2 regions of the Aeromonas aquatilis genome follow, and region 1 is predicted to be linked to the other one. Evidence: riboswitches for the same ligand, from Rfam matches in the RefSeq annotation. Region 1 holds a riboswitch; the other holds the start of a gene.

Region 1 (4,273 bases):
GAAGGAGGAAGAGGTCGACGCCCTGTTCCAGCTGGTGGCCGCCAAACCGGGCATCCAGATCGAGGTAGATCTGGAAGCGAATCAGGTGCGCGCAGGTAGCCTCAGCTTCGGTTTCGAGATAGATGAGTTCCGCCGTTACTGTCTGCTCAACGGCTTGGATGCCATCGGTCTGACCCTGCAGCACGAGGCCGCCATCAGCGCCTTTGAGGCGAAGCAGCCGAGCTGGATTTAACGCGCCAGTTGCAAAAAAACGAGTAGAATCAACAGGGAGCTTCGGTTCCCTGTTTTACTGTCCGCTACGCTTCCCACTTTGGGCCACCGGAACTGGCCCGTGCCACAGGAAAGGATGATGAAGAGACCGACGGCAATTCCTCTGCTCTGTGCCCTGCTGCTTGCCCTGCCTGCGGGGGCCAGCCAAACCAGCTTCAACAACAGCCTCGGCCAGATCAGCGTCGGCTGGCAGGATAGCGAAGGCAAATCCCAACAGCTCACCTACCGACTCGAACAGGGCAAGTTGCCGCCCCTTATCGCCTATCGCCCGGCCAGAATGCAGGAGGAGGTATTGCAGGTGTTGCTGCGGGAGGTGCGCCAGAACTACCCCGAGGTGCAGTTCACCCTCGCTCGCCCCTCGCTGGAGCTGCATCTGAAAAGCCGTAATCAGGACAAGGCGCGCGAGGCGATGGCCTTTCTGCAGTCCAAGCGGAGCAAAGAGGAGCAGGCGTGGCTGACCAAACACTACTTCCAGTACTTCAACACCCCGGACGGGCAGCTGGCGGTGAAGCAGGACCATGTACGCATCGCGCTGGAGAGTCGCAGCGGGCTGGCTCCGCTGGCGGATCAACTCAAGCAGCAGGGCAGCACCGAAACGGAAGCTCGCCAGAAGACCGTGGCCCATATGCTCACCTTTATCCAGAGCATCCCCTACCAGCAACTCGATAGCCTGAACGGAAGGCAGGGCAAGGGCTTTCTCCCGCCCCGTCAGGTGCTGGAGCAGAACCGGGGGGATTGCGACAGCAAGGTAACCCTGATGGCCGCCATGCTGGCCCAACTCTTTCCGGAGCTGAAACAGGCCATGGTGTTCGTCCCCGGCCATGCCCTGCTGGCCGTTGACCTGCCCGCCAAGCCGGGGGATGTGACCCTCAACTGGCAAGGGCAGAACTACCTGCTGCTCGAACCTACCGGTCCCGCCACCTTGCCTGCGGGCCAAATAGCATCGACCAGCAAAACGCTGGTCGATAGCAAGCAGTTGAGTGTCCAGCCGGTTCAGGAGAAAGGCTAATCCCCTCCCTCTGCCGATGGGGAGAGAGGATTAACTCTGAGGCAAAAATTCTACCGCCAGCAGTAACCCGTCCTCCTCCTCCAGCACCCGGATAATACGAGCCTGTGCTTCGAAGGGGGGGAGCAGGTTGTTATGGGTGGCAAGGCTGACCCGGATAGGTTGGTTGATGTCGAGCTGGTGTTCAGAGACCGCAATCCCCATGCCGTTGGCACTGAGATCCCGGCAGATCCCCTCCAGCACCAGCTGCTGCTGATAGACGGTGACCGGAGCATTGATGACCATGCGCGCAAAGGCACGCCTTTCCTTGGTATTGGTAAGCACGCGAACATCCTCTGTTGGGTGGGCGTCATCTCATGGGTATTGCACAATTGTGCTGGTCTACCCAAAAGAACGTTAATACAATGCGGTTCGTTTCTCAAACGGGGTGCGGTTTACCGCTGAGATTATACCCGTGAACCTGATCCAGATAATGCTGGCGGAGGAATTTGAGGCACGGCGCTCATTTTTTGCGCCCTCATCCGCTGGCACCTCGTTATTAACAAGTAATAGGGAGTGCCATCCATGAAGACCCTGCTGCTGGTCGCCACCGGCCTGCTGTCGGCCAATGTGTTCGCCGCCGACACCCTCACCGTCTATACCTACAGCTCTTTCACTGCCGAGTGGGGCCCGGGGCCCAAGATCAAGCAAGCCTTCGAGAAAGAGTGCGACTGCACCCTCAATCTGGTTCCCCTCGAAGATGGGGTCGCCATCCTCAACCGGCTGCGGCTGGAGGGCAACCACAGCAAAGCTGATCTGGTGCTGGGGCTCGACGATGCCCTCATCAGCGAAGCCAAGCAGAGCGGCCTGTTCGCCCCCCATCCCGCCAAGCTGGATGGCATCAAGGTGCCGGGTGGCTGGCAGGATGACACCTTCGTCCCCTACGACTGCGGCTACTTCGCCTTCGTCTATGACAAGGACAAACTCAAGCAGCCACCCAAAAGCCTGAAAGAACTGGTGGAGCGCCCCGACCTCAAAGTGATCTATCAGGATCCTCGCACCTCCACCCCGGGGCAGGGGCTGATGCTGTGGATGAAGTCTGTTTATGGCGACAAGGCGCCTGCCGCCTGGGCCGAGCTTGCCAAAAAGACGGTCACCGTCACCAAGGGGTGGTCAGAGGCTTATGGCATGTTCCTCGATGGCGAAGCGGACATGGTGCTCTCCTACACCACCTCTCCGGCCTATCACCTGATTGCCGAGAACAAGCCCCAGTATCAGGCTGCGGCATTTGAAGAGGGGCACTACCGTCAGGTGGAAGTGGCCGCCAAGCTGAAGAGTGCCAAACAGGAGACGCTGGCTGACCAGTTCCTGCAATTTATGGTGAGCCCCGCCTTCCAACAGGAAATCCCGACCGGCAACTGGATGTATCCCGTTATCGACACGCCGCTGCCCAAGGGCTTCGAGCAGATGATCACCGTAGCCAAGCCGCTCGCCTTCAGCAGCGATGAGGTGGCCACCAATCGCAAAGGGTGGATCCGCGAGTGGCTGCAAGCCGTCACCCAGTGAGCCGTTATCTGAAACCACAGGCGCGTCCCCTCTGGTGGTTGCCGGGCAGTGCTGCCACCCTGTTGATCCTGCTGTTATCCCTCGGGCCGCTGACGGCCCTGCTGTGGCAGGCCGGTTCGCTGGCACCCCGCACCCTGCTCGCAGATCCTTATCTGCGCCATGTGCTGGGCTTCAGCCTTTGGCAGGCACTGCTCTCCACCCTGCTCAGTCTCGGGCTGGCCATTCCGGTGGCCCGCGCGCTGGCGCGGCGCCGTTTCATTGGCCGAACCCTGCTGATCAAGCTGTTTGGTCTCTCGCTGGTACTACCTGTCATCATCGCCATCTTCGGCATAGTAGCGGTACACGGCAAACAGGGGTGGCTGCCGCAGGTGCTTCGCACCTTGGGGCTGGATCCCGGCAACTATCTCTACGGTCTGTTTGGCATCCTGCTGGCCCACGTTTTCTTCAACATGCCACTGGCGGCCCGGCTGATGCTGCAGAGCATAGAGAGCATCCCCGAATCGAGCTGGCGCCTCGCCAGCCAGCTCGGCATGCGCTCATCCCATATCTTCCGGCTGCTGGAGTGGCCACTGATCCGCGGCATATTGCCGGGGCTGGCCAGCCTCATCTTTATGCTCTGCTTCACCAGCTTCACTACCGTGCTGGCGCTGGGCGGCGGCCCCAAATCCACCACCCTGGAGGTGGCCGTCTATCAGGCCCTGCGCTTTGACTTCGATCTCGCCACCGCGGGCGGACTGACGCTGGTGCAGCTCATCCTGACCGCCGCCCTGCTCGCCCTGCAGCACAAGCTGCAGAGCACCCCGGCCAGCAGGGTGACTCCCCGTAGCCCCTGCCTGCGGCCGGATCGCCACCAGCCTGGTACGGCGGTGGTGGATGCGCTTTCGCTCTGCATCGGGCTCGCCATCTTTCTGCCGCCGCTGCTAGCCATCGTGGTGGCTGGCCTTCACCCCGGCCTGCTGACGGCGCTCACCTCCAGCAAGCTGTGGCAGGCAAGCGGCCAGTCGCTGCTGATTGCGCTGGCGGCAGGCACCCTGGCGACCCTGCTTGGCAGCGGCCTGCTGCTCACCAGCCGTCACCTCAAGGTACGCACCCGCCAGCGACGGGCTGCCGCCCTGTGGGAGGCCAGCGGCTCGATGATCCTGATGATCCCGGCGGTGGTGCTCTCTACCGGTCTCTTCATCCTGTTTATGCCCTTTGCCGACGTGTTCGCCCTCGGCCCCTGGCTGGTGGTGCTGGTCAACGCCCTGATGGCGCTACCCTATGTGCTGCGCACCCTCTCAGCCCCCATGCAGCTGGTGGTGCGCCAATACGACCGGCTGGCCGACAGTCTGGGGGTACGCGGCCTGCATCGCCTGCGACTGGTGGAGTGGCCGCTGCTGCGCCGCCCGCTGGCACTGGCGATGGCGCTGTCGATGATCCTCTCGCTGGGGGATCTCGGCGCCATCGCCATGT
Region 2 (4,273 bases), on a different contig from region 1:
CACCAGTTCGGGGCTGCTGACCGGCAGTCCGGTCAGGGCTTCCAGCTCGGGGCCGTTGGGGGTAATAAGCGACAGACGTGGCAGCAGCTGTTCACGCACCGCCTCCAGCATATTGGGCTCCGCCATCGGGGTGCCGCTGCTGGCGATGGCCACCGGGTCGTAGACCACGAAGGGGGCCTCGATGGCAGCCAGTCGACGGGCCAGCACCTCCACATGGAGCCGGGTCGGCAGCAGACCGATCTTGATGGCGGCAGGCGGCAGATCGACGCCGAGGGCGTCGATCTGGGCGGTGAAGGTCTGCATCAGCACGGGGTCAACCATCTTCACCGCCACCGAGTTCTGGGCGGTAATGGCGGAGATGACCGAGCAGCCGTGCACGCCAAGGTCGTGCAATGTGTGCAAGTCGGCCTGAATACCGGCGCCACCGCCGGAGTCTGAACCGGCGATGGTCCAGACCACAGGCTGCGAGTCCGTCACAGGCGGCAGATCGGCGGGGCTGACAGCCCCGCTTGCGCTGCTCACGCCTCCTCCCCTGCGGCCTGTTTCAGCGCCGCCGCCTGATGGTAGATCTCGCCGCCAGTCTCCTTGAAGGTCTCCGCCATGCGGGCCATGCCGCTCTCCACCTGAGCCACCACCTGCTCCTGCTGGCCATCCATGCCGACCAGCCTGATCTCAACGGCTTCCAATTTCGCCGCGTAATCGCGCACGTCCTGAGTGATCTTCATGGAGCAGAACTTGGGCCCGCACATGGAGCAGAAGTGGGCCACCTTGCCGGACTCCTGCGGCAGGGTTTCGTCGTGGTAGGCGCGAGCGGTGTCGGGGTCGAGGGCCAGATTGAACTGATCCTCCCAGCGAAACTCGAAGCGCGCCTTGGACATGGCGTTGTCGCGGATCTGGGCCCCCGGGTGGCCTTTGGCAAGGTCAGCGGCGTGGGCGGCGATCTTGTAGGTGATGAGCCCCTGCTTCACATCCTCCTTGTTGGGCAGCCCCAGATGCTCCTTGGGAGTGACGTAGCAGAGCATGGCGCAGCCGTACCAGCCGATGAGCGCGGCGCCGATGCCGGAGGTGAAGTGATCGTAACCGGGCGCGATGTCGGTGGTGAGCGGGCCCAGCGTATAGAACGGAGCCTCGTGGCAGTGCTCCAGCTGCTCGGTCATGTTGCGCTCGATCATGTGCATCGGCACGTGACCCGGCCCCTCGATCATCACCTGCACGTCGTATTCCCACGCGATCTTGGTCAGCTCGCCCAGAGTGCGCAGCTCGGCGAACTGGGCCTCGTCGTTGGCGTCATAGACGGAGCCGGGGCGCAGACCGTCGCCCAGCGACAGGGCCACGTCATAGGCGGCGCAGATCTCGCAGATGTCGCGAAAGTGCTGGTAGAGGAAGTTTTCCTTGTGGTGGGAGAGGCACCACTTGGCCATGATGCTGCCGCCGCGCGACACGATGCCGGTGAGGCGCTTGGCGGTCATCGGCACGAAGCGCAGCAGGACGCCGGCGTGGATGGTGAAGTAGTCCACCCCCTGCTCGGCCTGCTCCAGCAGGGTGTCGCGGAACAGCGCCCAGGTAAGGTCTTCGGCGATGCCGTTGGTCTTCTCCAGCGCCTGATAGATGGGCACGGTACCGATGGGGACAGGGCTGTTGCGCAGGATCCACTCGCGGGTCTCGTGGATGTAGCGACCGGTGGAGAGATCCATGACGGTGTCGGCGCCCCAGCGGGTCGACCAGACCAGCTTCTCCACCTCCTCTTCGATGCTGGAGGTGACCGCCGAGTTGCCGATGTTGGCGTTGATCTTCACCAGGAAATTGCGGCCGATGATCATCGGCTCCGCTTCCGGGTGGTTGATGTTGCTGGGGATGATGGCGCGACCGGCGGCCACCTCATCGCGCACAAATTCGGGGGTGATATTTTCCGGCAGACGGGCACCGAAATCGCGGCCCGGATGCTGGGTGCGCAACAGCTCGGAGCGCACCCGCTCGCGCCCCATGTTCTCGCGGATGGCGATAAATTCCATCTCGGGAGTGACGATACCGGCGCGAGCGTAGTGGAGCTGGGTCACCCGGCGGCCCGGCTTGGCACTGCGCGGCTTTGGCAAGTGCTCGAAGCGCAGGTGATCCAGCCCCTCGTCGGCCAGCCGCTCCTGAGTGAAGGTGGAGCTGAGCCCCGGCAGTTCGTCGGTGTCATCCCGCTCCAGCACCCAGTTCTCCCGCAGGCGCGGCAGGCCGCGGCGCACGTCGATGGCGACCCCCTCCTCGCCGTAACGGCCCGAGGTGTCGTAGACCGGCACCGGCTCGTTGGGCTCGAATTGGGGATTTTCTTTGGTGCCGCCGACGAAGGTGTCGGCCAGCTGGATCTCCCGCAGGGGCACACGGATATCGGCGCGGGAGCCTTCGATAAAGATGCGGCGGGAGTTGGGGTGAGCCATCCCCTTGAGGCTGTCGATAAAGGCCTGAGCGCTGGAGCGCTGCTCGCGGCGGCTGGATTTGGTAGTATCAGATACGGAAGTAGACATAGCAAAACTCACATTAACTGGTTGAAGTTATGGGTGTTTGCTTGTCTGGAGTTCGAGGAGAAGATGAACTTGCGGCGGGGTGTTTATCTCGGGAGGGAGTGCGCGCGGGATGGATCTCCGCGCTGCTGTACTGCCCCTTCCCGCTCTCTGCACGCTGTGGGCAAGGCACCCCACGTGCTGGAAAACCGGACGGGACAGACTCCCTCCTGTGCGCCCTAACCCATCAAGGGTGATCCCTTCGATGAGCGGAAGAGGCTTGTACCTCCCCCGGCGCGGTAACCCGCAAGTTACCCTTGTTCCCTTCGCAGGTTTTAACCTGATCAGGTTCCACGGATCCCGAATTAACGGTCTCAGCTTCGCGTCGTTCGACGGTCAGCACTCCGACAAGATGGCGCCAGTATAAGGGGGAAAATCTAAAGCACAAGCCGTTAACAAGATGGGGCAATCCTCCTCCGGATTGATGACAAGGACTTCGCTTAAGCGACCCTGTTCATCGCGGCTCAGCACCAGCGCACTCCCTTCGTGCAGATCGGCGGCCGAACCGTTGACCCAGCGCACCTGCGGATTGAGTGGCACAGTGCCCAGGGTGGCCAGCGTGAGCTGCCGGTCATCGAAGGATTGCAGGCGATCTTGCGCCCGCTGCCAGGGCTGATTGGCCAGCGGGGCTCTGGCGGCCAGCAGCTCAATGCGGGTGGCAACGCCATCAGCCACCAGCAGAGCGAGCTGGTCGCCGGGTTTGAGTGGCTGCGGCCAAATCTCCCCCTGCCGCCAGACGACGGCACTGCCCAGCTCCACTTCGGCCCCCTGAAATTGCAGGCGGATACCATCGCTGTGCTCCAGCTCCACCAGCCACAATTCGTCAGCTCCCGCCTGCGCCGCCCAGAGCGGTACACTCAGCATCCATGCACACCACTTTCTCGATTGTTCCATCTTCGTTCGTCCCTGAACAAAAAGCCCATGCTGGACAAGCATGGGCTTCATTCGGGAGCATTTCTAATCGGAACGCAGAGATCGGATCAGTCATCCTCGCGGCAGCGGCTCAGGCGCATGCCGTCAAACTTGCATTCCAGCTCGAGCCAGCGCCCTTCGAACGGCGCCAGACTGTTGTCCGAGGTGGTGTAGCCCCAGATCCGCCCCCCTTCGACCGGCCCCTCCAGATCCATCTCGTCCTTGTCATCTTCGTCGAGGGCTTCGACCTTGCGTACATAGCGCACGCCGTTCTCCACCACCCCCTTCATCTCGACCCAGGTACCGCCGAGATCATCCTCGTTGAGCCAATCCTTGAAACGGGTCTGGTCGTCGATCACGAACGGCAGACCGTTGACCATCAACTGGCCAAGCTGCCAGGTGGTGCGGCCGGTCAGTTTGAATTCGGTCGCCTGTGCGGTTCCAAGTGGCAACAAGATCAACAGCAGGAGGGCGCAGAGAGACTTCTTCATCAGGGATCCTCGGGGTTACACTGGCAAACAGGATGCCGAATCCGGTGTGAAAAGAGCGTGAAACGCTCACCAACCAGGAGAGCAAAGCATGAAGATTTTGGTAGTGGAAGACAATCCTCAGGTGGCGGAAACCATCATGGATTATCTGGAGCTGGCCGGTCACCGTCTCGATTGTGCCTATCACGGTCAGGCGGCGCTGCAACTGCTGGAGGAGCAGCGTTTCGACGTCATCATCATGGATGTGATGATGCCGCGCCTCGATGGCCTCAGCACGGTGGCGCGCCTGCGCGAGCAGGGGATTGCCACCCCCGTACTGTTTCTCAC

The links. Region 1 has a riboswitch for thiamine pyrophosphate ahead of thiB (thiamine ABC transporter substrate binding subunit). Riboswitches for the same ligand answer to the same signal wherever they lie in the genome.
Region 2: linked by a shared signal. The riboswitch ahead of thiC (phosphomethylpyrimidine synthase ThiC) and the one ahead of thiB (thiamine ABC transporter substrate binding subunit) in region 1 are both predicted to bind thiamine pyrophosphate.

The regions. Positions count from the first base shown of each region.
Region 1 is NZ_JBSTYP010000030.1:6,397-10,669, reverse strand. Features, by position in the region: gene leuD (3-isopropylmalate dehydratase small subunit) at 1-232, shown strand, start outside; gene ACW5W8_RS13295 (transglutaminase domain-containing protein) at 350-1,279, shown strand; gene ACW5W8_RS13290 (PilZ domain-containing protein) at 1,310-1,600, opposite strand; TPP riboswitch at 1,690-1,780, shown strand; gene thiB (thiamine ABC transporter substrate binding subunit) at 1,841-2,821, shown strand; gene thiP (thiamine/thiamine pyrophosphate ABC transporter permease) at 2,818-4,273, shown strand, end outside.
Region 2 is NZ_JBSTYP010000015.1:61,662-65,934, reverse strand. Features, by position in the region: gene thiE (thiamine phosphate synthase) at 1-522, opposite strand, end outside; gene thiC (phosphomethylpyrimidine synthase ThiC) at 519-2,510, opposite strand; TPP riboswitch at 2,791-2,903, opposite strand; gene ACW5W8_RS07910 (hypothetical protein) at 2,883-3,440, opposite strand; gene ACW5W8_RS07905 (hypothetical protein) at 3,527-3,949, opposite strand; gene ACW5W8_RS07900 (response regulator transcription factor) at 4,038-4,273, shown strand, end outside.